3 regions of the Pseudomonas sp. FP2338 genome follow, and region 3 is predicted to be linked to each of the others. Evidence: riboswitches for the same ligand, from Rfam matches in the RefSeq annotation. Region 3 holds a riboswitch; each other region holds the start of a gene.
What was found. A riboswitch is a leader RNA that binds a small molecule or an ion and turns the genes downstream of it on or off. The one in region 3 is predicted to bind cobalamin.

Region 1 (9,826 bases), 1.5 Mb from region 3:
CCTTGAACTCACCGTACAACTGCGCGGCCAGGGTTTTGTTCGGCGCCAGCACCAGGGTCGGGCGGTTGATCTGCGCGATCACGTTGGCGATGCTGAAGGTCTTGCCTGAACCGGTCACCCCGAGCAGCGTCTGGTGCGCCAGGCCGGCTTCGATGCCTTCGACCATCTGGCGAATGGCTTCGGGTTGGTCGCCGGCGGGTTCAAAACGGGTGACGAGCTGGAAATCCGACATAACGTACCTCGTGAAGTCACCCCAGACTCAACACCGCCAGGGACGAAATAGCTCAGCAACCCGCGAAAAGTCTTCGCAGGTTGCAGGAAAAAACCATGATAGCTGTAGAAGTGGTGGCGAATGTGACGGGTTTCAAGGCAATCGTCCTACCAGCCGTCGATGATCAATTGTGCAATAAGACTAACGGTGGGCAAATAAACCGAAAAACTTGGCCGAAAAGCCGTTTCGGCTGTCGCCCTGAGCCTGGATGGCCTCTATACTAGCTCCCCGTTTGTGCACCGCTCTAGTGCATTCGGCTGGAGCGCGACACGTCCCTCCTATCCCCCATAGAGCTGCCGCAAAAATGAGCCTGTTCTCCGCTGTCGAAATGGCACCACGCGATCCAATCCTGGGCCTCAACGAAGCATTCAACGCCGACACACGAACCACCAAGGTCAACCTTGGCGTAGGCGTTTACTGCAACGAGGAGGGGAAGATTCCACTCTTGCGTGCCGTTGCCGAAGCGGAAGCCATTCGTGTGGCGCAACACGCCGCCCGTGGCTACCTGCCGATCGACGGTATCGTGGCGTACGACCAGGCCGTGCAAAAGCTGCTGTTCGGCGCTGAGTCGCCATTGCTGAGCGCCGGCCGCGTGATCACTGCCCAAGCGGTCGGCGGCACCGGCGCGCTTAAAATCGGCGCGGACTTCCTCAAGCAACTGCTGCCCAACGCCGTCGTCGCGATCAGCGACCCGAGCTGGGAAAACCACCAGGCGCTGTTCGAAAAAGCCGGCTTCCCGGTGCAGACCTACCGCTATTACGACGCCGCCACCCACGACGTCAACCGTGCCGGCCTGCTCGAAGACCTCAACGCCCTGCCGCCACAGTCCATCGTGGTGCTGCACGCCTGCTGCCACAACCCGACCGGTGTCGACCTGAGCCCGGCCGACTGGCAAAACGTGCTGGACGTGATCAAGGCCAAGAACCTGGTGCCGTTCCTCGACATGGCCTACCAGGGCTTTGGCGACGGCATCCACGAAGACGCCGCGGCCGTGCGCCTGTTTGCTGAATCGGGCCTGACCTTCTTTGTCTCCAGCTCGTTCTCCAAGTCGTTCTCGCTGTACGGCGAACGCGTGGGCGCGCTGTCGATCGTCAGCGAATCCAAGGAAGAAAGCGCGCGCATCCTGTCCCAGGTCAAGCGCGTTATCCGCACCAACTACTCCAACCCGCCGACCCACGGCGCGGCGATCGTGGCGGCAGTGCTGAACAACCCTGAGCTGCGCGCCCAATGGGAAGCGGAACTGGCCGAAATGCGCCTGCGCATCCGCGGCATGCGTGAGCAGATGGTCGCCGAACTGGCCAAGGCTGCACCGGGCCACGACTTCAGCTTCGTCGGCCGCCAGCGTGGGATGTTCTCCTACTCCGGCCTGACCGTTGAGCAAGTCACCCGCCTGCGCACCGAGTTTGGCATCTACGCGCTCGACACCGGCCGTATCTGCGTGGCCGCGTTGAACCAGTCGAACATTGGTGCGGTAACAAAAGCGATTGTTCAGGTTCTATAACCCGGCCAGCGCCATACGAAGGGGGAAGCCAATGGCTTCCCCCTTTTTGTTGGCCAAGCCACTAGACTGAACACCGAACGCCCCTTTGCTGTGAGAGCCTTATGAGAAACGACGACCTGGACCTGCGCGCCGACCGCGACGAACTGCATGACTACGCACCCCGCGCCCCGCAAGCCAAGCGCCAGAAAAGTCTGGTGCTGCAAGTGGCGCTGGGCGTGTTCCTGGGTGGGTTGGCCTTGTGGCTGGTGCAGTTGGGCGCCACGGCGATAATGGCCAAGCTGGCCATGGGCACCCTGCAATTTGGCGGCTGACACAGATCTCATGTGGGAGCTGGCTTGCCTGCGATGGCGTCAGGCCAGCCGATACATCCTTAACTGATACACCGCTATCGCAGGCAAGCCAGCTCCCACACTGGTTCTACTTCGCCTGCAAACCACGTTCCTCCAGCAATTTCACAAAGCTGTTCAAACTCTGCGACACCGTACCCCGGCGCCAGATCAGCCAGGTATTGAGGAGGCGGAACGCGTCGGTCAACGGCCACACACTCACCGTCGTAAACCCCGGCATGCTCTCCAGCATGCTGCGCGGCATCAGCGCCAGGCCGGCCCCGGCGCTGACGCAGGCGAGCATGCCGTGATAGGACTCCATCTCGAAGATCTTGCCCGGCACCGCGCCATCCTGTGAAAACCAGCGTTCGAAGTGATGGCGATAGGAGCAATTGGAGCGAAAGGTGTAGATGTTCTCCCCCGCCACATCCTGGCCCCGCGTGATCGGCGCATGGTGCAGCGGCGCGATCACCACCATCTCCTCTTCAAACACCGCCACGCCCTCCAGCGTGGCATGCAGCACCGGCCCATCGACAAACGCCGCCGCCAAGCGCCCCGACAACACGCCCTCGATCATCGTGCCCGACGGCCCGGTGCTCAGGTCCAGCTCGACCTTGGTGTGTTTCTGGTTATACGCCGCCAATAGCGCCGGGATGCGCACTGCCGCCGTACTCTCCAGCGAACCAAGCGCAAACGCGCCCTGAGGCTCCTCCCCCGCTACGGTTGCGCGTGCTTCCTGCACCAAATCAAGAATGCGCCGAGCATAACCGAGGAAATTCCAGCCGGCTGGCGACAGGCGCAAGCGGCTTTTCTCACGGATAAACAACTCCACGCCCAAATCCTGCTCCAGTTGCTTGATGCGTGTGGTCAGGTTCGACGGCACGCGATGAATCAACTGCGCGGCGGCGCTGATGCTGCCTTGCTCGGCAACGGCCTTGAAGATTTCCAGCTGCACCAGATCCAAGTCATTCTCCAATCGTGAACGTATCACTTAATATTATTCAGTTTCCAGAAAACATGCATCCCCGTAGGCTGACCCCATTCCACTCATTCAGCCGGACGGTGCCATGAACGCTATTACTCACCAGACCCACGCTTTGTCGATCAACCCTGCCAACGGCGAAACGGTCGCCAGCTACCCCTACGAAACCGCGGCGCAACTGGACGCCGCCCTCAACCGCGCCACTGACGCTTTCCGCAGCTGGCGCCGCCAGCCGGTGAGCCAACGCGCTGAGCTGCTGCTGGCCCTGGCCGGTGCATTGCGCGAACAAGCCGAAGACATGGCCCAGATGATCACCCTGGAAATGGGCAAACCCATCGCCCAGGCCCGCGCCGAAATCGAAAAATGTGCACAGCTCAGCGAGTGGTACGCCGCCCAAGGCCCAGCCATGCTCGCGCCGGAACCGACTCTGGTGGATAACGGCAGCGCGCAGATCGAATATCGCCCGCTGGGCCCGATCTTCGCCGTGATGCCATGGAACTTCCCGGTGTGGCAAGTACTGCGTGGCGCCGTGCCGACCTTGCTGGCCGGTAATACCTACGTGCTCAAACACGCACCGAATGTGATGGGCAGCGCCTACCTGATCCAGCAGGCGTTCCAGAAAGCCGGTTTTGCCGAAGGTATTTTTGAGGTGGTCAACGTGACCAACGACGGCGTGTCCCAGGCCATCGCCGACCCACGCATCGCCGCCGTCACCCTCACCGGCAGCGTGCGCGCCGGTATCGCCATCGGCTCCCAGGCCGGTGCTGCGCTGAAAAAATGCGTGCTGGAATTGGGCGGCTCCGACCCGTTTATCGTGCTTAACGACGCCGACCTGGATGCCGCCGTGCAGGCCGCCGTGATCGGGCGTTTCCAGAACAGCGGCCAGGTCTGCGCTGCTGCCAAGCGCCTGATTATCGAAGCGGGTGTGGTGGAAGCCTTCACCGCCAAATTCCTCGAAGCCAGCCGCAAACTGGTGATGGGCGACCCGACGTCGACCGACACCTACGTCGGCCCGATGGCCCGTTTCGACCTGCGCGACGAGCTGCATGACCAAGTCCAGGCCACCCTCGAAGAAGGCGCGACCCTGCTGCTCGGTGGCAATAAAGTCGCTGGCGCCGGTAACTATTACGAGCCGACCGTGCTGGCAGGCGTGACCGACCAGATGACCTCGTTCAAACAGGAACTGTTCGGCCCCGTGGCCTCGATCATCACCGCCCGCGATGCCGACCACGCGGTAGCGCTGGCCAACGACAGCGAGTTTGGTTTGACGGCGAGCATCTTCACCACCGACTCGGCAAAAGCACGGGAGATTGCCAACCAACTGGAAACCGGCGGTATCTTCGTCAATTCTTTCAGCGTATCCGACCCGCGGGTAGCGTTCGGCGGTGTGAAAAAGAGTGGGTTCGGGCGGGAATTGTCGCACTTCGGCGTGCGTGAATTCTGCAACGCGCAGACAGTGTGGCTGGATCGCAAGTAAAACAGGCAACACCCTTCAACTGTGGGAGCTGGCTTGCCTGCGATAGCGGTGCATCAGTGACAACTCCTTAGCTGACACACTGCAATCGCAGGCAAGCCAGCTCCCACCTTTGATCTGCGGTGCTTATCGATTAATCCACCGTCACGTTCCCCACTTGCTTCCTGTGTATGACCTATCGAGGCTAGTGCTTGACCGGCGCATCCCAGCAGTCCGGCTGGCGTGCGCAGACATCGTATTGGCGATCCATCAAGGCCATGCGGTTGATGTGGGCGTCCGTGGCCGCCCGGAACGACTGATTGCTGGTCGTGATATAAGCCGCGGTGCGATCACTCAGGCGTGCGCTTAACTGGCCGCGGGTATGGGCATCCAGCGCCTGGGGCGCGGTGGCCATGGTTTGAAGTGTCAGGTCGCTGAGGCGGCTCAACTCATCGCGGTAGGTGTCTACGTATTCGGCACGGGCCGCGTCATGCTGGTGGTTCAAATCGTACTGCATCGCTTCCAGGTTTTGCTTGTAGAGCGCCCAATAGCCCTCGGGCAGCACACCACCGTCTTGTTTACGCAATTTGGCAATGCGCGCGTCGTTATCCGGAGTCGGTTGGAGGACGGGCTTGTGCGACGAAATCACGACGGGGTCTTGAGCGATGATCTGGTCGATCCAGCCCACCCGTGAAGGGTTCGAGGGCAAAACCTGGCCTAACGGTTCAAGCGGCACAGGCGCAGCTGGTGGGGGTGACGACACCGACTGGGCGCAACCACCGAGCAGTAACACGGTGCACAACTGGGTCAAGGCGAGGACGTTGCGAAAAGGCATAAGTTCTCCATGAACTAAGGCAAATCGAAAGGGCGCGGAAAATAATATCATTGAGCCATCACTGCGTGTCAGCCCATCGCCCGAACTTTCGCAGGGCGGTACAACGCATCAATCCAGCATCCGGCTAAGCAGTCGGCGCCCATCTGCCGTCACCTCGACCATCGCCGACAGCATCACGCCGTCGGCACCGTCTGAGGAAAGCAGGCTCCAGAAATCTGGCGGCTGGTACCTCACACCCACGGTGCCCGCCTTGGCGATCACATACACATTGAGCACCTGCCCGGGTTGCATCAACGGGCTGTCACCCTCGACCTTGTAACCGAGCACCTGCGGCTTTTGTATGCGCGCCTGGCCCATGGCGTACCCCGCAAACTCGCGCACCGCAACGGCCTGGCCCGCGTCCAGTTCCTGTTGTATCGCCGCCCCCACATTGGCCAAGCGCTGGCCACCCTGAACGTGAGCGACCCCGTTGGCCAGCGCACGGCGCGCCGTCGCCAGCAATTGGCGCTGCGCCGGCGTTGCATTGGGCGTGGCGAACGTCCAGACCTGAGCAACATGGGCCTGGGCCGATGCCGCGATCAACTCCACTTTTACCAGCGCCGCGTCCGGGAACGGCACGTCGTTGGGCGGCGCGGCGCTCACCTGGTTATTTACCGACACCGCTACCGCTGCCGGGTAACCGCGAAAGCCGAACATCATCGGCAACCAGCCGTGTTGCGCGTACTGGTCGAGTAAAAACCCCTGCACCGCAGTGCCGGTACCGCCCTTGCGGATCAGCGGCGCGACCTGGAGCAACAGGTCACTGGCGATGGGCGCCAGTTTGGCTTCCTCGGCAAGAATGGTGGCGTCATCCAACTGGGCGATGGCGCGGGATCTGTCGCCGATCGCGTCGGTGTAGCGGGCGAGCGCAGGGTCAGCGGCGTGTGCGCTCATGCAAAACAGCAGTGGCACTATTCCCAGACGTATCAGCATGGCCTTCCTTGGGGTGGTTATGGACAGGTCCGGATTGTACCTCCACCCAGCGCCCAAGATGGACTACCATACCGCGCCGGTTCCCAAACGGGACTAATAGGGAATTCGAAGCGCGGCCCATCGCGCCAATCGAAACTGCCCCCGCAACTGTAGGTGCCGAGCCTGCTCCCCACTGCCACTGGACCACGTCCGGGAAGGCCGGAGCGAGGCGACGACGCATCAGTCAGGAGACCTGCCGGCCAAGCGTTATCACTCACCGGCGGGGTGTCCGGGAAGGACATCCGCGCCCTGCAAACCTGCAGCGTTCAAAGGTGTGTTTCCGAGCCGTACCTGCCCTGTTTTCATGTACGGTTCACACGGAGATTGCCCCATGCCGCTACGCGTTTGCGCCCTGATCACCAGCCTGGGCTTTTGTGCCCTCGCCCACGCCACGCCTGCTCACTACCCGCTGACGGTCGAAAACTGCGGCAGCAGCGTCACCTTCCAGCAAGCCCCGGCACGCAGCGTGACCATTGGCCAGGCCGCCACCGAGATGCTTTACGCCCTGGGCGTGGCGGATAAAGTCGTCGGCACCTCGCTGTGGTTCAACAGCGTATTGCCGCAGTTCAAGGCGCAGAACGACAAGATCGAGCGCCTGGCCGACAACGAGCCGAGCTTCGAAGCCGTGATCGCCAAGCGCCCGCAACTGGTGGCCGCCGAGCTGGAATGGGTGGTCGGCCCGCAAGGCGTGGTCGGCACTCGCGAACAATTCCATGAATTGAAGATTCCCACCTACGTGCTGCCCTCCGACTGCGACGGCAAGGACAACCTGGTGGGTGCCGACGGCACGCGGCTGGAGCCGTTTCGCATCGACACGATCTATAAAAGCATCAGCCAGTTGGCCGAGATCTTCGACGTGCAAGCCCATGGCCAACAGTTGAACGACGCACTCAAGGCACGCCTGGCCAAGTCGGTCGCCACTGCTCAAGGCAAAGGCCTCAAGCACGCCAGCGCACTGGTGTGGTTCTCCAGCAGCGAAATGGCCGCCGACCCGTATGTGGCCGGCCACAAGGGCATTCCCGAATTCATGCTGCAAACCCTGGGACTGCGCAACGTGGTGCAATCGGACGAAGAATGGCCTGCCGTCGGTTGGGAAACCATCGCCAAGGCCAACCCGACCTTCCTGGTGATTGCGCGCATGGACCGCCGTCGCTACCCCGCCGACGACCATGAAAAGAAACTCGCCTTCCTGCGCAGCGACCCGGTGACCCGCAACATGGACGCGGTAAAAAACAACCGCATCATCATTATTGACGCCCTGGCGTTGCAGGCAAGCCTGCGCATGTTCGACGGCCTGGAACAACTGGCCGGCGCCATCGACGGCTACGACCTGCCCAAATGACCCGTACCCTACTCGCCCTCACCGTGTTGCTGATGGCCGTACTCGCCGGCACCGCCATCGGCGAAACCGCCATCGAACCGCAGGTGGTGTTGCAGGTGCTGGCGAACAAACTGTGGGCCGCCGGTTACGTGCTCGACCCGATCGACGAAGGCGTGGTGTGGAACTACCGCCTGACACGGGCGCTGGTCGCCGCCGCCTGTGGTGCCGGGCTGGCAACTTGTGGGGTGATTTTGCAGTCGCTGCTGCGTAACCCGTTGGCCGATCCATACCTGCTGGGCATCAGCGCAGGCGCCTCGACCGGCGCAGTATTGGTGGCATTGATGGGCGTGGGCGGCGGTTTGATTTCGCTGTCGGCCGGCGCGTTCGTCGGTGCCATGGCAGCATTTGCGTTGGTGATTCTATTGGCGCGGGCCAGCGGCTCAGCCAGCGGCACCGGCCAGATCATCCTCGCCGGCATCGCCGGTTCGCAGCTGTTCAATGCCCTCACCGCGTTCCTGATCACCAAGTCCGCCAGTTCCGAGCAGGCACGCGGCATCATGTTCTGGCTGTTGGGCAACCTCAGCGGCGTGCGCTGGCCGTCGGTGTGGCTGGCAGTTCCGGTGGCGGTCGCCGGCCTGGCGGTGTGCTTGTGGCATCGGCGTGCGCTGGATGCGTTCACCTTCGGCACCGACTCGGCCGCCTCGCTGGGCATTCCGGTGCGCCGTGTGCAGTTTGTGCTGGTGGGTTGCGCGGCGCTGGTGACGGCGGTGATGGTGTCGATTGTCGGCTCCATCGGTTTTGTCGGGCTGGTGATTCCCCACGCCGTGCGCTTGCTGCTGGGCACCGGGCACTCGCGGTTGCTGCCGGCCAGTGCGCTGGGCGGCGCGCTGTTTTTGATCGCGGCGGATGTGCTCTCGCGCACCTTGATCAAGGGCCAGGTGATTCCGGTGGGCGTGGTCACAGCCTTGGTCGGCGCGCCAGTGTTTGCATTGATCCTGATTGGCCGGAGAAATGCGCGATGACCGTACTCAGTTGCACCGGCCTGGGCTTCAAGGTACGCGACGCCGAGTTGCTGCGCGATATCCACTTGGAGGTTCAGCAAGGGGAAACCCTGGGGATTGTCGGGCCGAACGGTTCGGGCAAATCCACCCTGCTCAAATTGCTCGCCGGTTTGCGTGTGCCTGCGTCCGGCGAGGTGTTGCTGGGCGGCCAGCGCCTGGGCAGCCTGTCGCGCCGTGCTATCGCACAGCAATTAGCCGTGGTGGAACAGCAGGCCGACACCGACGACGCCATCCGCGTCTTCGACGCCGTGGCCCTGGGCCGCACGCCCTGGTTATCGGCGCTGAGCCCGTGGTCTGGCGAAGACGATGCCATCGTGCGCCAGGCGTTGCATGATGTGGACGCCACTCACCTGAGCCAACGCGCCTGGCGCAGCCTTTCTGGCGGCGAGCGCCAACGCGTGCACATCGCTCGGGCGTTGGCGCAACGACCGCAGATCTTGTTGCTGGATGAGCCGACCAACCACTTGGATATCCAGCATCAATTGGCGATTTTGAAAGGCGTGCAGGCACTGCCCGTGACCACCTTGATTGCGCTGCACGACCTGAACCAGGCACTGACCTGTGACCGCTTGGCGGTGCTGGATCACGGCTGCCTGGTGGCATTGGGCAAACCGCTGGAGGTGCTGACGCCGCAGCGGCTACAGGAGACATTCGGGGTGCAGGCGCATTACCTGACGGACCCGTTTGATGGTGCGCAAATCCTGCGATTACGCCCCATTTAACGGACTGCACACCGTTAAAATGTGGGAGCTGGCTTGCCTGCGATGGCGGTGTGTCAGCGCACGCTATGTCACTGATCCGCCGCCATCGCAGGCAAGCCAGCTCCCACCTTGATTTATAGCGCCCGTTGCATATGCGTCGTTTGCCACACCGGGTCGGCTTCGACGTCGATCACCTCAAACCCCTGCCGCCGCCAAAAATCAATCGCGCCCGGCAAGAACGGATGGGTGTGCAGGTAAACCACCGCCGCCCCATCTGCCTGTGCCATTGCCTCCAATGCGCGATACAACTCCCCTGCCAAACCAAAACGGCGAAACGCCGGCAGCACAAACAGGCGCACCACCT
Region 2 (9,826 bases), 1.9 Mb from region 3:
GAGCCCAGGCGAGGTGCCGAGTGGTGGGGCGAAGACTTTTTGGTTACTTTTGTGTCTTTACAAAAGTGACCCGCTGTAAGAGCGGAACCATAAGTGGGCGTTACCCAACTGACGGATATGTACACCGACAAACCGCCTTCGCAGGCAAGCCAGCTCCCACATTTTGACCGGGTTGTGTCAGCCACGCCGCGATCGTAAGACACCGTTAGAGCCCGCATAGCTTGCGCAACAACGCGGTATCCAGATGGTTCTCCACCAGGTCCGCCAAACGCTCGATATCGCGCTCGCGCAAGGCGTGGTAATCCACCTCCTGCACGTCCTGTAACCCAGCCCAGCGCAACAAGGCGCTGCACGCGGCGGGGCTTTCGAACAGGCCGTGCAGGTAGGTGCCGAGGATCTGCCCGTCGGCACTCTGGGCGCCGTCACTGCGGCCATCATCCAGCCGCACGGCGGCGTTCGCCAGCGCTTCACCGCAAGTCACGCCGGCGTGAATCTCATAACCACTGACCTCGGCATCTTCCAGCAACAACCGCCCTCGCACATTACGCAGTTGCTTCTGTGCTTCCAGGGTCGTACTGAACGCCAGCAGCCCCAAGCCTTCACTGGAGCCGGCCGGCCCCTCCAGCCCGAGCGGGTCATGCAGCTGCTCGCCGAGCATCTGCAAGCCGCCGCAAATCCCCAGCACCTTGCCACCGTAGCGCAAGTGCCGAGCCACGGCAGTGTCCCAGCCATTGCCACGCAGATAGGCCAGGTCACTGCGCACGCTTTTGGAGCCCGGCAGGATAATCAGGTCGGCTGGCGGAATCGGCTGGCCCGGCCCGACAAACTGCAAATCCACCTGGGGGTGCAGGCGCAGCGGGTCGAAATCGGTGTGGTTGCTGATGCGCGGCAAAACCGGCACCACCACCTTGAGCACTTGGGCAGCCTTGTCGATCTGGCGCTGGTCGATGCCATCTTCGGCTTCCAGGTGCAGGTCCATCACGTAAGGCAGCACGCCCACCACGGGCTTGCCGGTGCGCGCTTCCAACCAGTCGAGGCCAGGCTGCAACAAGGCGATATCGCCGCGAAACCGGTTGATGATGAAGCCCTTGACCCGCGCCTGCTCGGTCGGCGAAAGCAATTCCAGGGTGCCGACCAGATGGGCGAACACGCCGCCACGATTGATATCGGCGATCAACAACACCGGGCAATCCACCGCTTCGGCAAAGCCCATGTTGGCAATGTCATTGGCGCGCAGATTGATTTCCGCAGGCGACCCCGCGCCCTCCACCATCACCACCGGGTAGGCCGCGCTCAGGCGTGTGTGGGAGGCCAGCACCGCCTGCATCGCGATGGCTTTATAGTCGTGATAAGCCACGGCGTTCATGCTGGTTACGGCGCGACCGTGAATGATCACTTGGGAGCCGGTGTCACTGTTGGGTTTGAGCAGCACCGGGTTCATGTCGGTGTGCGGCGCGAGGTTGGCGGCTTGGGCTTGCACCGCCTGGGCGCGGCCGATCTCGCCGCCTTCAGCGGTCACGGCACTGTTGAGCGCCATGTTCTGCGGCTTGAACGGCGCCACCGCGATGCCCTGGCGTACCAGCCAGCGGCACAGCGCGGTCACCAGAGTACTTTTGCCGGCGTCGGAGGTGGCGCCTTGCACCATCAGCGTACTCATGGGGCTTCCTTGTAGACGGCCAGGGCTTCGTCGAGTCGCAGCCAATCTGCCTCAGTATCGGGCAAGCCAAAGCGCAGGCTGCTGTCGTGGACAAACAGGCGCAACAGAATGCCGCGCTGGGCCATGAATTCATGCATGCGTTCGGCGTGTGGGGTGATCAGCCACTGGAACAAGGCGCAGCCGCCGTGGGGTTGAAAGCCGTGGCGTTCGAGCAGGTCAAACAAGCGCCGGCCTGCTTCGATACAGCGCTCACGCTGACGAGCCTGCCCGGCGGTATCACGCAGGCACACTTGGCCGAGCACGCGGGTCGGCCCGCTGACGGCCCACGGCCCCACCTGCTCGGCCAACAGCCGCAGCAACCTGCGCTCGGCCAGCACGAAGCCCAGGCGCACACCGGCCAGGCCGAAAAATTTGCCGAACGAGCGCAGCACGATCAGGCCAACATGATGGGTATGGCTGGCCAGGCTCAGCTCTGGAGTGACGTCCATGAACGCCTCGTCCACCACCAGCCAACCGCCGCGTTGTGCCAGCCGTGCGTGCCAGTCCAGCAGGCGTTGCGGGCTCAGGCTCAGGCCGGTGGGGTTGTTGGGGTTGACCACCACCAGCACGTCGAGGCTGTCGAGAAAGAAGTCGACTTCCTGCTCCTGCACTTCGCGCACCACATACCCGGCGCGGCGCCAGGCTTCGGCGTGCTCGGCGTAACAGGGCGACAACACGCCAACCTTGCCGGAACGGCGCAGGCGCGGCAGCAGCTGGATCGCTGCCTGGGAGCCCGGCACCGGCAGCAGGTGGGCGGCGCCGTAATAGTCGCAGGCGGCCTTTTCCAGGCCGTCATCGGCTTCCGGCAAACGCGCCCACGCGCGCAACGGGATCTCGGGGATCGGCCAGGGCCAGGGCGCGAGGCCGCTGGACAGGTCGAGCCAATCGGCCTCGGCAATGCCGTACTCAATCACCGCCTTACGCAGGCGCCCACCGTGCTCAAGCATACAATTGCGCCCCCGCGCAGAGGATCAACAGCCATAACCAAACGCCACGCTGCACCAGTTGCCAGCCACGGTCGATGGCGTCGGCATCGGCGGCAGGGCCTTCGCCCAATTGCGGGCGTTGATGCAGCTCGCCGTGATAGATCGCCGCGCCACCCAGCTCGACGCCCAAGGCACCCGCCCCGGCCGCCATCACCGGACCCGCGTTGGGGCTGTCCCAGGTCGGGCCCTGGGTGCGCCAGCATCTGAGCGCCAGGCGAGTTTTGCCCAACACGGCGTAGGTCAGTGCCACCAGCCGTGCAGGAATATAGTTGAGCACATCGTCGATCCTGGCCGCTGCCCAGCCAAAGCGCTCGAAGCGTTCGTTGCGATAGCCCCACATGGCGTCGAGGGTGTTGCTCAGGCGGTACAGCACCACGCCCGGCACACCGGCGACCACAAACCAGAACAACGCGGCAAACACCGCGTCGCTGCCGTTCTCCAGCACTGACTCGGTGGCGGCGCGGGCGACTTCGGTGCTGTCCAGCTCGCTGGTCTGGCGACTGACCAGATAACTCACGCGTTTGCGCGCTTCATCCAGGTCACCGCTGCGCAACGCCTGCGCAACCGGCATCACATGCTCACCCAGGCTGCGCATGCCCAGCGCCAGGTACAGCGCCAGGATTTCCAGGACCCAGCCGATATAGGGCGCCCATGACAACGCAGTGGCCAGCAGCGTCAGCGGCACCACGGCGATAAACCATGCGGTCACGCCGTGGCTGCGCCAGCCACGGCCACCGGTGTTGAAACGTTGCTCGATGCGCCCGGCGAAATTGCCGAACGCCACCAGCGGATGCCAGCGCCTGGGTTCGCCCAGCAGCGCATCCAGCGCCACCGCAGCGACACACAGCAAGGCCACACTCATTGACTCACTCCCCACACATTCTCATACAACATGTCACTCAGCGGCCGTGGTTCGGTCCAGCCTTCGAGTTGCAACATCGGTGCCGGGTAGAACTCGGCCACCGGGCCCAGGCACAGCACAGCCAGGGGTTTGGCCCCGGGCGGCAGGCCCAGCAGGTCGGCCAGCGCTTGTGGCTCGAACAGCGAGACCCAGCCCATGCCAAGGCCCTCGACGCGGGCGGCCAGCCAGAGATTCTGGATCGCGCAGGACAATGACGCCATGTCCATCTCCGGCAAGGTGCGCCGGCCAAAGATGTGGCGCTCGCGGTCATCCATCAACGCGGCCACCAAGACTTCGGCGCAGTCGTGGATACCTTCGACCTTAAGCTTCATGAACTCATCGGAGCGCTCGCCCAAGGCTTCGGCGGTGCGCACGCGTTCTTCCTCCACCAACTGCTGAATGTTCCCACGCAGTTGACGGTCGCTGATGCGGATAAACCGCCAGGGTTGCATCAAGCCCACGCTGGGCGCCTGGTGTGCGGCCTGAAGCAGGCGGTGCAGCAATTCGGGCGCGACCGTGCCGCCGGTGAAGTGGCGCATGTCGCGGCGTTCGGCGATGGCGCGGTAGACGGCTTGGCGGTCGGCGTGGGGATAGGCGTTGTCCGTCATGGCCCTATCGCGGGCAAGCCCGCTCCCACATTTTGATGTGTGAACTCGGTCAATGTGGGAGCTGGCTTGTCGGGTCGCCGCATCGCTGCGATGGCGGTCTCAAGGGTTGGCGCAAAGAGTGCAGCCACCGCCGTCGGGTTGGACGGAAAATAAAAGTGTACATAGGAAGCCGTCATCCGCCCCTGCCGATACACCGCTTCCGCCCCGCGCCCTCCATTGGGGCTCAGGCCACGGGCAATCGGCTGCCATTCGGTGCTGGTCAGGGAATGGTGATAGGTGTGACCACGCAGCACGCCTTCGGGCAACTCGACACTTTGCAGCGCCAGGGCCGCGAGTTTCTTTTGCATCACCGCATCGCCTTGCAACAGGCCGACCAGTTCGGCACGGGTGCCGTGCACGTCGGTGAGCGAATCCAGCAGGTAGAGCATGCCACCACATTCAGCCAGCAGCGGTTTGCCAGCCGCATGATGGGCGCGGATAGCCGCAAGCATCGGGGTGTTTTCGGACAGTGCCTGGTGATGCAATTCGGGATAGCCACCGGGCAGGTAGAGACTGTCGGCGTCGGGCAACTGGCGATCGTGGATCGGCGAGAAAAACGTCAGCTCTGCGCCCATTGCCCGCAACAGATCCAGGCTGGCGCCGTAAGTGAAAGCGAAGGCTTCATCACGGGCCACGGCAATACGCACACCCGCCAACAGCGGCTCGGCTTCAATCAGTTGCGGCGCGGCGAACGTCACCGGCGGCGGCAACGCCACTTCGCAGCTGCTGCCCAGCGCCTGGGCTGCGGCGTCCAGGCGGGCATCAAGGTCATTGAGTTCACTGGCTTGCACCAGGCCCAGGTGACGACTCGGCAATTCAATCCCCGTTTCACGGGACAACGCGCCATACCAGCGCAGGCCTTCGGTGAGGCTGCCTTCGAGCAATTGCGCATGACGCAAGGTGCCGACGCGATTGGCCAGCACACCGGCGAACGGCAAGTCCGGCTGGTAGCGCGCCAGGCCCAGCGCCAGGGCACCGAAGGTCTGGGCCATGGCGGTGCCGTCGATCACACCGAGCACCGGCACACCAAAGTGCCGCGCCAGGTCGGCGCTCGAGGGTGTGCCGTCAAACAACCCCATTACGCCTTCGATGAGGATCAGGTCAGCCTCGCCCGCCGCTTCCCACAGCAAGCGGCGACTTTCCTGCTCGCCCACCATCCACATGTCCAACTGATACACAGGCGCACCGCTGGCACGCTCGTGGATCATCGGGTCGAGAAAGTCCGGCCCGCATTTGAACACGCGCACCTTGCGCCCCAGGTTACGGTGCAAGCGGGCAAGCGCGGCGGTGACGGTGGTTTTGCCCTGGCCGGATGCCGGTGCGGCGATCAATACGGCCGGGCAATGACGGGGCTGATTCAAAGTTCGACGCCCTTCTGTGCCTTGATACCGGCCTGGAACGCGTGCTTGAGCATGCCCATTTCGGTGACGGTGTCGCCCATTTCAATCAGCTCGGGCTTGGCGCCACGGCCCGTCACCACAACGTGCTGCATGGGTGGGCGGGCCTGCAGGTCGCTGAGTACCTGGTCCAGATCGAGGTAGCCGTGCTTGAGGGCAATGTTCAGTTCGTCCAGTACCACCAGGCCGATGGCCGGGTCTTGCAGCAATTCGCGGGAAACCGCCCAGGCGGCTTCGGCGGCGGCGATGTCGCGCTGGCGGTCCTGGGTTTCCCAGGTGAAGCCTTCACCCATCACATGAAAACGCACTTGCTCGGGGAAGCGCCGGAAAAACAGTTCCTCGCCGGTGCTGTTGCGCCCCTTGATGAACTGCACCACGCCGCATTGCATGCCGTGGCCCATGGCGCGGGCGAGCATGCCGAACGCCGAGCTGCTTTTGCCTTTGCCGTTACCGGTCAGCACCAGCAGCAAGCCGCACTCGTTTGGGGAATTGGCGATACGCTCGTCGATCACGGCTTTTTTGCGCAGCATGCGCGCCAGGTGGCGTTCGTCGCGGTCGGGGGAATCAGTCATGGCAGCTCTCCGTTGGGGCTGGACAAAAACGGCGGGCAGGAAAAAAGAAAAACAGACAGCCAAGCATCGCCCACCGTGATGCTGTTGGATGATCCAGGCCGGTCTCCGGGCTCATAAGTGGCGCTCTGCTTAAAGCGCGAGCAGGCCAACGGCGCGCCTTCCCATATCACGCGGATACAGTGGCAAAAAGCACCGTTTTGACTCATTTACCGTTGCGGGGGCAGCGCCGGAATTGCAGCTGCGCTGTGTACAAGCGCGCTCACTCACCGGCTTCCCTGTTTCACTCTGTCGGCACATCGGCCACAGAGCACCTGGAACAAGCCGCGAAGGTTAGTGGGTTGGGGGTGGAGCGTCAATTAAAGCTGGCTTTGCACTTGAACCATCCGACTGCCGCGCTTCTCTACCTTTACAGGTATTAAGGAGAAAACCATGCACAAAACCAGACTCGCCTTACTGATCATGCTGGCAGGCACCCTCGCCGCCTGCGGTGAAAGCTCTACCTTGCAGGTCTCGGACGGCACCGGGCCATCGCCCAAACTGCCGGAGCCGAACAAAACCCTGATCCCCACCGTCAACATCGCCCCGGCGATCGGCTGGCCGGACGGCGCCAAGCCGACAGCCGCCGCCGGTACACAGGTGGCGGCGTTTGCCGAAGGCCTGGATCACCCGCGCTGGCTCTACGTATTGCCCAATGGTGATGTGTTGGTCGCCGAAACGAACTCGCCGCCCAAGCCGGACGACGCCACCGGCATTCGCGGCTGGGTGATGGAGAAAGTCATGGGCCGCGCCGGCGCGGGCGTGCCAAGCCCAAACCGCATCACACTGCTGCGCGATGCCGACCATGATGGCGTGGCCGAGACGCGCACGGTATTTCTGGAGAACCTCAATTCGCCGTTTGGCATGACGCTGGTGGGTAACGACCTGTACGTCGCCGACTCGGACAAACTGCTGCGCTTCCCTTATCAGCCGGGCGAAACCGCGATCAAGGCAGCCGGCACCAAGGTGGTGGACCTGCCGGGCGGCAGCATCAACCACCACTGGACCAAAAACGTGGTGGCCAGCAAGGACGGCAGCAAGTTGTATGTGAGTGTCGGCTCCAACAGTAACGTCGGCGAAAACGGCCTGGACGCGGAACAAGGCCGCGCAGCGATCTGGGAAGTTGACCGCGCCACGGGCCAGCACCGGATTTTTGCCTCCGGCCTGCGCAACCCCAACGGCATGGCCTGGGAACCGCAGAGCGGCAAGCTGTGGACGGCGGTCAACGAGCGCGATGAGATCGGCAGCGACCTGGTGCCGGACTACATCACCTCGGTGAAAGATGGCGCGTTTTATGGCTGGCCCTTCAGTTATTACGGCCAGCATGTGGACGTGCGTGTCTCGCCGCAAAACCTCGACCTGGTCGCCAAGGCCATCGCCCCGGACTATGCCGTGGGGCCGCACACTGCGTCATTGGGGCTGACGTTTGCCGAGGGCAGCAAACTCCCGGCGCAGTTCAGCAACGGCGCATTTATCGGCCAGCATGGTTCGTGGAACCGCAAGCCGCACAGTGGCTACAAGGTGATTTTCGTGCCGTTCGAAGGTGGGCAACCCAAGGGGCAGCCGGTGGATGTGCTGACCGGGTTTCTCAATAAAGACGAGAAAGCCATGGGCCGGCCGGTGGGCGTGGTGATTGATCAGCAGGGGGATTTGCTGGTGGCCGATGATGTGGGGAATAAAGTGTGGCGGGTGTCGGCGGCTAAGTAACTGCCTTGTAGGGGGCTCATGTGGGAGCTGGCTTGCCTGCGATACAGACACCTCGGTACATCAGGTACACCGAGTTGATGCCATCGCAGGCAAGCCAGCTCCCACCTTTGACCGAGTATGGCTCTGCTGTTGCTGTCGCTGTTGCTCTGGCCCTTACATCCCTTTTCGATGACGAAGTCAGCGGTCTTTTGATCTGCGCTTTTGATCGTGATCTTGATCTGAAATCGCCCCGTCAAACACGATGGCCGGAATCTGACAGTGATTTGGGGGGTAAACCGGCAGGGATGCCGGTTTAGCCGCGCTGGGCCAAGGATGGCCCATCGCGGCGGCCCCCCAAATCACTGTCGGATTGCGGGCATGCCGAGCCATAGCGAGGCACCGAGTGTTGGGGCGAGGACCTTTTGGTTACTTTTGCGTCCTTGCAAAAGTGACCCGCTGTAAGAGCGGAACCATAGGCAGCCGTTACCGCAGCAACGGATATGCACACCAATAACCCGCTATCGCAGGCAAGCCAGCTCCGACACTTGGGCCTGAGCGACTTAAGGATTACGCGCCAGGCTCGCCGGCAACACGCGCTTGGCGCTCAGGTAGGCATTTTGCCAATAGGCCTTGGACAAGGTGTCCAACTTCACCGTACCGCCCGTTTGCGGCGCGTGTACGAATCGCCCTTCACCCACGTAGATACCTGCGTGGCTTACTCGCGAGCCGCCGCCGGTGGCGAAGAAGATCAGGTCGCCGGTTTGCAGGTTGTTTTCGCTCACATCCTGAGCGCGCATCACGATCAATTCGCGGGTAGTGCGCGGCAGGCTGATGCCGGCGGCGTCACGGTAGACAAAGCCGATCAGGCCACTGCAATCAAACCCGGAGTCCGGCGTATTGCCGCCCCAACGGTAAGGTGTGCCGACCAGGCCCAGCGCACGAAAGAGCACGTCTTCGGCAGCCGGCGAGAAATTTTGGGTGGAATAGTTGAACACCGGCTTGGGCTTGACCGCGACAGGCGCAGGCGGCGGTGGACGGCTTGCGCAGGCGCTGAGGAGCGCGGCACATACCAGCAAAATGAGGCGTGCTGAGGTCGACATGGGCAGAACAATCCTGATCTGGATGCGGCTTTCGCTGCCGAACGCTGAAAACCAGAACGCGCAAGCAAAGCTCGCGCGAACGGATTACAACAATGTCCAGGGATTCTAGCGCTTACACGTCAAACTTCAAGTATCACTTTAACTTTACTTACTAGCGGTAACCGTAGTCGGGGCCATGGCGAGTGCGCGCTTGGCTTCGATGAAGGTTTTGCTCCAGTAGCTGTCGCCCAGGTTGTCGACTCGAACACCGCCACTGCGACGGCTGCTGGAGTGGATAAACTGGTTATCGCCCAAGTAGATACCGGCGTGGCTTACACGACCGCGGCCTGCCGTACTAAAGAAAAGCAGATCACCGGGCTTGAGGTTGTTGCGTGCGACCAACGGTGCATCCACGTTGATCATTTCACGTGTCGAGCGTGGCAGGTTCATGCCGGCTTCTTCACGGAACAGGTAGCCGATAAAGCCGCTGCAGTCGAAACCGGCTTCAGAGGTACCGCCGAAACGGTAACGGGTACCGATCAGGGACATGCCGCGTTCGAGGATGCTGTCGGCCAGAACGGGAAGCTGGTAAGGCTTGCTGCCGGCGAAGTTGGCCAGTTCTTTCTCGGTTGCCTGCTCTTCTTTATAAAGAGCTTCCTGATAGACAGTGGAAGACTGCGCTGCAACGAACTTTGCCTGATTTTGAACCTGTGGTTTTTGCTGCTCAGCCACGTTTTGAGTGTGGGTGGCGCAACCAAACAACAGGGTAACGAGTGCGAGAGGCACGAGGGGTGCGAAGCGATTTAGCATGGGCACGACCGTGGCT
Region 3 (9,826 bases):
CATCGACGTACAGCACGCCACCATCGGCCTTGGCCAATACACCGGGAGAAAACTGCGCCCGGCCCTCGCCCAGCGCGGCGTCCAGGTCCAGGGTGCCGACCAGGCGCTCTTCGGTGGCGCCCAGCGGCAAGGTGACGAATTGACCACTGGCGAGCAGGTCCGCCAGGCCACGCGCCAGGGTCGACTTGGCCATGCCGCGTGGGCCTTCGATCAGCACGCCGCCGATTTTCGGGTCGATGGCGGTCAGGCACAGCGCCAGTTTCAGCTCATCGGCGCCGACCACGGCGGACAGCGGGAAGTGGGGGATATCGGTCATACCTGCTCTCTTTAAATTCTGCTATTTCTTGTGGCGAGCGATCGGTCAGCTGTCTTCTTCTATGTCCAGCAACAGGTTTTCCAACGCCTCGCGGTACGCGCCCGGCTCCTGCCACATACCGCGCTGCTGGGCTTCGAGCATGCGCTCGGTCATGTCGCGCAGTGCCGCCGGGTTGTGCTGCTGCACAAAGGCGCGGGTGTCGACGTCGAGCAGGTAAGCGTCGGCAAGCAAGGCGTATTGGTGATCGTCGATCAGCGCAGTGGTGGCGTCGAATGCGAACAAATTGTCTACCGTGGCCGCCATCTCGAATGCGCCTTTATAACCGTGGCGTTTCACTCCGTCGATCCACTTGGGGTTGGCGGCACGGGAGCGGATCACCCGGTTGAGCTCTTCCTTCAAGGTGCGGATCTTCGGCAAGTCCGGCTGGCTGTGGTCGCCATGGTAGCTGGCGGCCTTGTCGCCACTCAGGGTTTCCACGGCGGCGAGCATGCCACCCTGGAATTGGTAGTAATCGTTGGAATCGAGCAGGTCGTGTTCGCGGTTGTCCTGGTTGTGCAAAACCGCCTGTACCTGGCTCAAGCGCTGGGCGAATTGTTCGCGGGCAGCGGTGCCTTCATCGGCCCCACCATAGGCGTAGCCGCCCCAGTTCAGGTAGACCTCGGCCAAGTCTTCGCGGCTTTGCCACAGGCGACCGTCAATCGCGCCCTGCACGCCCGCGCCATAGGCACCGGGTTTGGCGCCAAAGATGCGCCAGCCCGCCTGCTTCGCAGCCGCCGCTTCGTCCAGGCCCGACTTGAGCAACGCTTCACGCTCACTGCGCACCTTGGCCGCCAGCGGGTTCATGTCGTCCGGCTCATCCAGCGCCGCCACCGCCTGCACCGCTGCGTCGAACAGGCGGATCAGGTTGGCAAAGGCATCGCGGAAGAACCCGGACACGCGCAACGTCACATCCACCCGTGGGCGATCCAACAGGCTGATCGGCAGGATTTCAAAGTCATCCACACGCTGGCTGCCCGTGGCCCATACCGGGCGCACGCCCATCAGCGCCATGGCCTGGGCGATATCGTCGCCGCCGGTGCGCATGGTGGCGGTGCCCCAGACAGAGAGACCGAGCTGGCGCAAATGGTCGCCATGGTCTTGCAAGTGCCGCTCAAGGATCAGGTTGGCGGATTGAAAACCGATGCGCCAGGCCGTGGTGGTGGGCAGGTTGCGCACATCAACGCTGAAGAAATTACGCCCGGTGGGCAGCACGTCGAGGCGCCCGCGACTTGGCGCGCCGCTGGGGCCAGCGGGTACGAAACGACCACTGAGCGCATCCAGCAAGCCGCGCATTTCGGCAGGGCCGCAGGCGTCCAGGCGCGGCGCGACAACAATGCGCAGGCTCTCGATGACTGACTTGACGTCCTCCCAGCCGGGCTCTTCAAGCTGTTCCAGCGGCCCTTCCAGTGCTTGCTCGATCAGCCGCGCGGCAAACAGCTCCAGACGTTCACGGGTGTCACCGGCGGTGCGCCACAGCTGCGCGTCGATCTTCTGCAACACCTCGGGACGACGCCCGGTCCAGGGCTCGGACAGGGCACAATCGAGTGGGTCGAAACCCAGGTCGAAGGCTTTGGCCAACACCCGCAGCAGGCTCGATTGGGGGCCACGCCCATCGCCACGGGGAATACGCAACAAGGCCAGCAAGGTGTCGATGCGCAGGCGGCCTTCGGGCGACTCGCCAAAGATATGCAGGCCGTCGCGGATCTGCGACTCCTTCAAGTCGCACAGGTAGGTGTCCAGGCGCGGCAGCCAGACTGCCGCGTCGGCGTCGTTGTCCAGCTCAAGTTCCTGGTCGATACGGGTTTCGCGCACCAGCTTGAGAATGTCTTTTTGCAGCTCGAGGGCGCGGCGTGGGTCGAGCAACTGCGCTTCGTAATATTCGTCTGCCAACAGCTCCAGGTTACGCAGCGGGCCGTAGGTTTCGGCGCGAGTCAGCGGCGGCATCAAGTGGTCGATGATCACCGCCTGGGTGCGGCGCTTGGCCTGGGCGCCCTCGCCTGGGTCATTGACAATAAACGGGTAGATATTCGGCAATGGCCCGAGCAGCGCATCCGGCCAGCAATGTTGCGACAGCCCGACACCCTTGCCCGGCAGCCATTCAAGGTTGCCGTGCTTGCCCACATGGATCACGGCATGGGCGCCGTAGGTGTGGCGCAACCAGAAGTAGAACGCCAGGTAGCCATGGGGCGGCACCAGGTCGGGGTCGTGGTACACCGCGCTGTGGTCCACCTGATAACCGCGTGCCGGCTGAATGCCGACAAAGGTCAGGCCCAGGCGCAGTCCGGCGATCATCATGCGCCCGTCGCGGCACATCGGGTCGGTGTGCGGCGCGCCCCAGCGTTCCAGCACCGCCTGGCGATTGGCTTCGGGCAAGCGCTGGAACATCGCCTCGTAGTCGTCCAGGCCCAGGCTTTGATGGCACGGGCGCAGGTCGAGGCTGTCGAGGTCGTTGGTGACGCCGCCAAGCAGTTCATGGATCAAGGCAGTGCCGCTGGCGGGCAACTCACTGGGCACCGGGTAACCTTCGGCTTGCAGCGCACGCAGGATATTCAGTGCCGCCGCTGGCGTATCCAGACCGACGCCATTGCCGATGCGGCCGTCGCGGGTCGGGTAATTGGCCAGGATCAGCGCGATGCGTTTATCGGCATTCGGCACTCGCGCCAGTTCGACCCAGCGCCGCGCCAGTTCAGCGACAAAATCCATGCGCTCCGGCGCTGCGCGGTAGCACACCACGTCGGATTGGCTGCGCTCGCTGCGCCAGGCTAAATCTTTAAAGCTGATGGGCCGGCTGATAATGCGCCCGTCCAGCTCCGGCAAGGCGATGTGCATGGCCAGGTCACGCGGGCCAAGGCCTTGTTCACTGGCCTCCCAGCCGGGCTGATTGTCCTGGGCGCAGATCGCCTGGATCACCGGGATGTTGCGGCGAAACGGGCGCAGGTGCGGGGCTTCCGGGCTGGATTGGGCAAAGCCGGTGGTGTTTAAAATCATCGCCGCCTGCACTTCATCCAGCAGGTCCTCGACCACCGTCAGGCAGCCGGGCTCTTTTAAACTGGCCACCGCCATCGGCAACGGGTTAAGACCCGCCGCCTGCAAGCGTTGGCAGAACACGTCGATAAAACCGGTATTGGCCGCCTGCAAGTGCGAGCGGTAGAACAACACCGCCGCCACCGGCCAGTCGGTGTGCCAATCGGCCTGCCAGTCGTTCAGCCGTGGGTGGGGTTTATGCGGGTGATAAATCGCCGTGCGCGCCAGGGTTTGCGGCTCGGCCCAGGCGTAGTCGCGGCCCAAGTGGCTGCTGGCCAGGCAACGATAAAAATCCAGCGCATTGCCCAAACCGCCCTGGCGCAGGAAGTGCCAGAGGCGGTCGCGCTCAGCCATGCCAACGGTGCTTAAGCCGCTGAGTTCCGGGTCGGGGCGATCATCGCCCGGCACCAGAATCAACTGCACGCCGCGCTCGGCCAACTCCACCAGACGCTCAATGCCGTAACGCCAATAACCGATGCCGCCGTGCAGCGAAATCAGGATGACCTTGGCATGGCGCAGCACCTCGTCGACGTAGAGGTCGACCGAGGCGTGGTTTTGCACCTGCATGGGGTTGGCCAGGCGAAAGCTGGGGTAGTCGTCGGGCAACTGCTGGCCGGCCTCGGCCAACAGTGCCAGGCTGGAATCACCGCTGCACAGGATCACCAGCTCGGCGGGGGTTTGGCCCAAGTCGGCAATATTGTCGTCCGAAACGAAACCACCCGGCTGAGTCCTGAGCAGGTGCATGGGTTAAACGCTGAGCGCTGCGCGCAATTGCGCTTCGAGGCCCGCCGCGTCCAGCGCCTGGCCGATCAGCACCAGGCGTGTGATGCGTGCTTCGTCGGCGCCCCAGGCGCGGTCGAAATGCTTGTCGAAGCGCGTGCCCACACCCTGGATCAGCAGGCGCATCGGCTTGTTCGGGATCGCCGCAAAGCCTTTGACGCGCAGGATGCCGTGCTGCACCACCAACTGGGTCAGGGCGTCGAGCAGCAGCGCTTCGTCGGCTTGCGGCAGGTCGATGGAGATGGAGTCGAACGCATCGTGGTCGTGGTCGTGATCGTCTTCACCGTCGTGGTGATGATCGTGGTGGCTGTGGCGGCCGTCGATGTGTTCTTCGGAACCGGCGCCCAGGCCGATCAGCACGTCCAACGGCAAGCGACCGCTGCTGGCTTCGATGATCTTCACGGCCGGTGGCAGTTCCTCGGCGACTTCCAGGCGCACGCGGGCCAGGTCTTCGGCGCTGATCAGGTCGGATTTGTTGAGGATCACCAGGTCGGCGCTGGCCAGTTGGTCGGCGAACAGCTCGTGCAGCGGCGATTCGTGGTCCAGGTTCGGGTCGAGTTTGCGCTGAGCGTCAACCTGGTCCGGGAAAGCGGCGAAGGTGCCGGCGGCCACGGCCGGGCTGTCGACCACGGTGATTACTGCGTCAACCGTGCAGGCGCTGCGGATTTCCGGCCACTGGAAGGCTTGCACCAGCGGTTTTGGCAGGGCCAGGCCCGAGGTTTCGATAAGGATATGGTCGAGGTCGCCGCGACGAGCCACCAGCTCGCGCATCACCGGGAAGAATTCTTCCTGCACGGTGCAGCACAGGCAGCCGTTGGCCAGTTCGTAAACGCGGCCGTTGGCCTCTTCTTCGGTGCAACCGATGGAGCACTGCTTGAGGATTTCACCGTCGATGCCCAGCTCGCCGAACTCGTTGACGATCACCGCAATGCGACGGCCTTGGGCGTTGTCGAGCATATGGCGCAGCAAGGTGGTTTTACCCGAGCCGAGGAAGCCGGTAACGATGGTGACGGGAAGTTTGGCCAGTGTTTTCATCGGATGCCCTTTGGGGCGGGCATACGGGACGATAGGCCCTGCGACGGCGCGCAGCAGCGGATTTCGTCACCGGATCACCCCGCCCGGTTAAGTAGAAAATCAGTTACGAGGCAGGTCTCCTGGCTTGGGGCTTGCGAGTCGGGTGACTCGCGCTGGCTGCGCCTTCCCGCCGTTATGGCAGTGGCGTGGCAGTCAGCTGAACCCTTCACAGTTGCGGGGGCAGCCGCGGCTTGGACCGCGTTCCCTTCTTAGCTTCGGCGTGGGCCGAAGAACCTCGAAGGTGCAAGGCTACAGGGGCTCGCGCCATTTGACTACCGTCGCCCGCCCATGCTTTCCTACACATCTTGTTTCGGGTGCCCTTCACAGGGTGAAACGGGAAACCGGTGAGTCATCGCGTGATGACGAGTCCGGTGCTGCCCCCGCAACGGTAAGCGAGCGAAGTGTCAAATCCACTGTGCCTGTGCATGGGAAGGAGACACTTGATACGGCCCAGCTCTTTTCCCAAGAGCGCCCCTCGCAAGCCCGGAGACCGGCCCGAAAAAATCAGATAACAAACCCGCGGTGGGCGGGCGCTGTTCAGAACCCTGCGTGCCTGCCTCGCGGGGTTTTCATGCGCCTGCGTCACCCTGAACCCCTGAAGGGACGCGCCATGTCGATCATCAGCAGCACTTCGCACACCGCCAGCAGCACCGCCACCTTGAGCCAACGCCTGGGCGCCGCCATCGGCGCGTCGATCCTCGGCGCATGCCTGGTGTACTTCGCCGGTTTCTCGCATATCGAAGCGGTGCACAACGCCGCCCACGATACCCGCCACAGCGCCGCGTTCCCGTGCCACTGAGACCTGCCGACATGATCAAGCGTATTGCGCAAACCGCAGGTTTCACCGGCCTGCTGGCCGCCCTGTTGCTGACCCTGCTGCAAAGTTTCTGGGTCGCCCCGCTGATTTTGCAGGCGGAAACCTTTGAAAAGGCCCCGGTTGCCGAAGTCGCGCACGAACACGCCGCCGGGGCCGCAGCCCACACCCACGACGCCGAAGCCTGGGAGCCGGAAAATGGCTGGCAGCGTGTGCTGTCGACCACCGGTGGCAACCTGGTGGTAGCGGTGGGTTTCGCGCTGATGCTCGCCGGTCTCTACACCTTGCGCGCGCCGACCCGCACGGCTCAAGGGTTGCTCTGGGGCTTGGCCGGTTACGCGACGTTTGTACTGGCGCCGACCCTGGGGCTGCCGCCGGAGTTGCCGGGCACGGCTGCCGCCGACCTGGCGCAACGGCAGATCTGGTGGATCGGCACCGCGGCCTCTACCGCTGCGGGTATCGCACTGCTGGTGTTTGGTCGTAGCTGGCTGCTCAAGGTGCTGGGCGTGGCGATCCTGGCCGTGCCCCACGTGATCGGCGCACCACAACCGCAAGTGCATTCGATGCTGGCACCCGAAGCCCTGGAAGCGCAGTTCAAGATCGCCTCGCAATTGACCAACGTCGCCTTCTGGCTGGCCTTGGGCTGGATCAGCGCGTGGCTGTTTCGCCGCAACCGCGACGGCCAATATTCGGCATGACGCTGGTGGTCGGCCTGGGTTGCCAGCGTGGTTGTGATGTTCACACCCTGCTTGGCCTGCTTGACGCAGCCCTCGCCGACGGCGGCATTGATCGCCAACGCATCACCGCGTTGGCGAGCATTGATCACAAACAGGCTGAACCCGGCCTGCTGGCCCTGGCCCGGTTGCTGGAACTGCCCTTGCAGTGTTTCAGTGCAGAACAATTGGCGGGTTATGAAGACCGCTTGAGCCACAAGTCAGCCGTCGCATTTGCGCATACCGGTTGCTACGGCATCGCCGAAAGCGCGGCCCTGGCCCTGGCTGAACAGCTGTCCCAACGCCCTGCCCGCCTGTTGATCACGCGCAAAAAAACCGCCCAGGCGACGTTTGCATTGGCGTGCGCCGACTAAAATCCCGATAATTGCGCTCCTCGATCATGAGCAACTTTCATGCTCGCCCGTTTTTCAACAGGAACTCCCATGACCGTCTACTTTATCGGCGCAGGCCCCGGCGACCCGGAATTGATCACCGTCAAGGGCCAGCGGCTGATCCGCAGTTGCCCGGTGATCATCTACGCCGGCTCCCTGGTGCCGGCGGCGGTATTGCAAGGTCATCAGGCCGAACAGGTGGTCAACAGCGCCCAATTGCACCTGGAGCAGATCATTGAGCTGATCAAGACAGCCCACGCCAACGGCCAGGATGTGGCGCGCGTACACTCCGGCGACCCAAGCCTGTATGGCGCGATTGGCGAGCAGATCCGTTATTTGCGTGAGTTGGGCATCCCCTTCCAGATCATCCCTGGGGTGACGGCGGTGTCGGCGTGCGCAGCGTTGCTGGAAACAGAGCTGACGTTGCCGGACATCGCCCAGAGTGTGATCCTGACCCGTTATGCCGATAAAACCAGCATGCCGGCCGGTGAGGCGTTCGACAGCTTGGCGCAACACGGCACAACGATGGCGATTCACCTGGGGGTCAACCATCTGGAGAAGATCGTCGCCGAACTGCTGCCGCACTACGGCGCGGACTGCCCGATTGCCGTGGTGCACCGCGCCACATGGCCGGATCAGGATTGGGTGGTGGGCACGTTGGCGGATATTGCCGCGAAGGTAGCGGCCAAAGGGTTTCGGCGCACGGCGTTGATTGTGGTGGGCCGGGTGTTGGCCAATGATGGTTTCAGCGAGTCTTCGCTGTATCGGGCGGGGCATGCTCACCTATATCGCCCCTGAATTCACAGAACCAAAATGTGGGAGCTGGCTTGCCTGCGATAGCGGTGTGTCAGCTACCGGACTTGTTGACTCATAGGCCGGCATCGCAGGCAAGCCAGCTCCCACAGTTGATCTGTTTTGTTAAGTAGATTGCGTAATACATTGAATTTTAAGCATAAAAAAAACGGCGCTCACGGGGCGCCGTTTTTTTTATTCGCAGTGAACACCTTACTCAGTAGTAGGCGTTTTCTTTCTGCGTGTGGTCGGTCACGTCACGTACGCCCTTGAGCTCCGGGATACGTTCGAGCAAGGTGCGCTCGATGCCTTCACGCAAGGTCACGTCCGCCTGGCCGCAGCCTTGGCAGCCGCCGCCGAACTTGAGCACGGCAATACCGTCTTCGACCACATCGATCAAGCTGACCTGACCGCCGTGGCTGGCAAGCCCCGGGTTGATCTCGGTTTGCAGGTAGTAGTTGATGCGCTCGTTGACCGGGCTGTCGGCGTTGACGTTCGGCACCTTGGCGTTGGGCGCCTTGATGGTCAACTGGCCGCCCATGCGATCGGTGGCGTAGTCGACCACGGCGTCGTCGAGGAAGGCTTCACTGAAGTTGTCGATGTACGCGGTGAAGCTTTTAAGCCCCAGGGCGGTGTCTTCAGGTTTTTCTTCCCCAGGCTTGCAGTAGGCGATGCAAGTCTCGGCGTACTGGGTGCCGGGTTGGGTAATAAAGACGCGGATGCCAATGCCTGGGGTGTTCTGCTTGGACAGCAGGTCAGCCAGGTAATCGTGGGCGGCGTCGGTAATGGTTATGGCAGTCATGGAAACTCCTCACAGGCTTGCCGGCAGTTTACGCCAAAATATTACGCAGGTACAAAGTCCGAGTAATTTTGTCGGAAAAGACCAATCCACCTCATCAAAGGTTTTCATAGCGATTCATATCCAGCACACCCTCTTCCACCGGCGTCGTCTCGCGAATGTACTGCGACAGGTCGTGAAAGTAGTGCCAGAACAGCGGATGACTGCGCCGCACACCCCACCGATCAACAATCTTCTCGAACCGCTTGGCGTCCTTGGCGTTTTCCATGGCCGCCACAAACGCCGGCACTTCCTGCGCAGGGATGTTGAAGATGAAGTTCGGATAGCTGCTAAGCACACCCGGATAGATCGTCACCGTATCCAACCCCGGCTGATAGCGATAAGCCTCGCCCAGCAGGAACGCCACATTGCTGTGCGCGCGGTTACGCAGCAGGCTGTAAACCACGCGCTTGCCGCTGGCGGTCTCGATACGCAGCATGGTTGCCTCAGGCAACTGATCAATCACTTTGAGCCCCGCCGCCGGGCGCGATGTCAGCCGGCTCAACGCCTGCTCCGCGTCCTGCAACGCCGGGACGATACCATCGCGCGAGCAGTAAGCGCCCGTGCAGCGGTTGATCGGATCCGGGCTGGCATTCAAATCGCCGTAACGCGTCAGTAACTGGTTGGCAAAGTCACGTTTCGGGTCTTTTTCATCCAGATGCAAGCCGCTTGGCTTGTCGTCGTCAATCGCCTCGTAGTCCAGCCACAGCTTGAGCTTGCCGCTGTTCTGGTACCAATCATCCATAAAGTCATCGCGGGTATCGGCCGGCATCAGGCGCAGGAAGTTCTGCTCGGCGCCGTTGCGGATCAGGTCGAAATACAGCCGGGTCTGGGCCTGGTGCGACACATTGCCGAACACATCGAAATTCACCGCCAACTGGTAATAGGTGCGCTCCAGCAGCGGATAGTCGAACAACCACATCGTCTGCGGTACATCGCCAATCAAGCCTTTGGTCACCGCAGCACTGTCGAAATGCCGGAAAATCGTCAGCAAGGCATTGTCATTCCCCGCCCACAAGGTCGACCAGCTCGGCGGCGGCACGT

Region 1: another riboswitch for cobalamin. It lies ahead of PSH96_RS19125 (ABC transporter substrate-binding protein); the one in region 3 lies ahead of PSH96_RS12395 (CbtB-domain containing protein).
Region 2: another riboswitch for cobalamin. It lies ahead of cobO (cob(I)yrinic acid a,c-diamide adenosyltransferase); the one in region 3 lies ahead of PSH96_RS12395 (CbtB-domain containing protein).

What each region holds. Positions count from the first base shown of each region.
Region 1 covers NZ_CP117436.1:4,231,897-4,241,722, forward strand. The annotation lists gene uvrB (excinuclease ABC subunit UvrB) at 1-232, opposite strand, end outside; gene PSH96_RS19095 (amino acid aminotransferase) at 576-1,772, shown strand; gene PSH96_RS19100 (hypothetical protein) at 1,874-2,083, shown strand; gene PSH96_RS19105 (LysR family transcriptional regulator) at 2,190-3,062, opposite strand; gene PSH96_RS19110 (aldehyde dehydrogenase family protein) at 3,166-4,557, shown strand; gene PSH96_RS19115 (hypothetical protein) at 4,739-5,368, opposite strand; gene PSH96_RS19120 (M24 family metallopeptidase) at 5,477-6,340, opposite strand; cobalamin riboswitch at 6,401-6,595, shown strand; gene PSH96_RS19125 (ABC transporter substrate-binding protein) at 6,711-7,721, shown strand; gene PSH96_RS19130 (iron ABC transporter permease) at 7,718-8,722, shown strand; gene PSH96_RS19135 (ABC transporter ATP-binding protein) at 8,719-9,483, shown strand; gene PSH96_RS19140 (GNAT family N-acetyltransferase) at 9,597-9,826, opposite strand, start outside.
Region 2 covers NZ_CP117436.1:4,574,185-4,584,010, forward strand. The annotation lists gene PSH96_RS20635 (cobyric acid synthase) at 206-1,657, opposite strand; gene cobD (threonine-phosphate decarboxylase CobD) at 1,654-2,643, opposite strand; gene cbiB (adenosylcobinamide-phosphate synthase CbiB) at 2,636-3,544, opposite strand; gene bluB (5,6-dimethylbenzimidazole synthase) at 3,541-4,191, opposite strand; gene PSH96_RS20655 (cobyrinate a,c-diamide synthase) at 4,188-5,591, opposite strand; gene cobO (cob(I)yrinic acid a,c-diamide adenosyltransferase) at 5,588-6,199, opposite strand; cobalamin riboswitch at 6,278-6,529, opposite strand; gene PSH96_RS20665 (sorbosone dehydrogenase family protein) at 6,629-7,942, shown strand; gene PSH96_RS20670 (C40 family peptidase) at 8,482-9,021, opposite strand; gene PSH96_RS20675 (C40 family peptidase) at 9,166-9,810, opposite strand.
Region 3 covers NZ_CP117436.1:2,707,259-2,717,084, reverse strand. The annotation lists gene PSH96_RS12410 (ATP-binding protein) at 1-316, opposite strand, end outside; gene cobN (cobaltochelatase subunit CobN) at 362-4,123, opposite strand; gene cobW (cobalamin biosynthesis protein CobW) at 4,127-5,194, opposite strand; cobalamin riboswitch at 5,286-5,486, opposite strand; cobalamin riboswitch at 5,529-5,747, shown strand; gene PSH96_RS12395 (CbtB-domain containing protein) at 5,844-6,032, shown strand; gene PSH96_RS12390 (CbtA family protein) at 6,044-6,745, shown strand; gene PSH96_RS12385 (cobalamin biosynthesis protein) at 6,742-7,134, shown strand; gene cobM (precorrin-4 C(11)-methyltransferase) at 7,204-7,950, shown strand; gene nfuA (Fe-S biogenesis protein NfuA) at 8,162-8,746, opposite strand; gene PSH96_RS12370 (fatty acid cis/trans isomerase) at 8,841-9,826, opposite strand, start outside.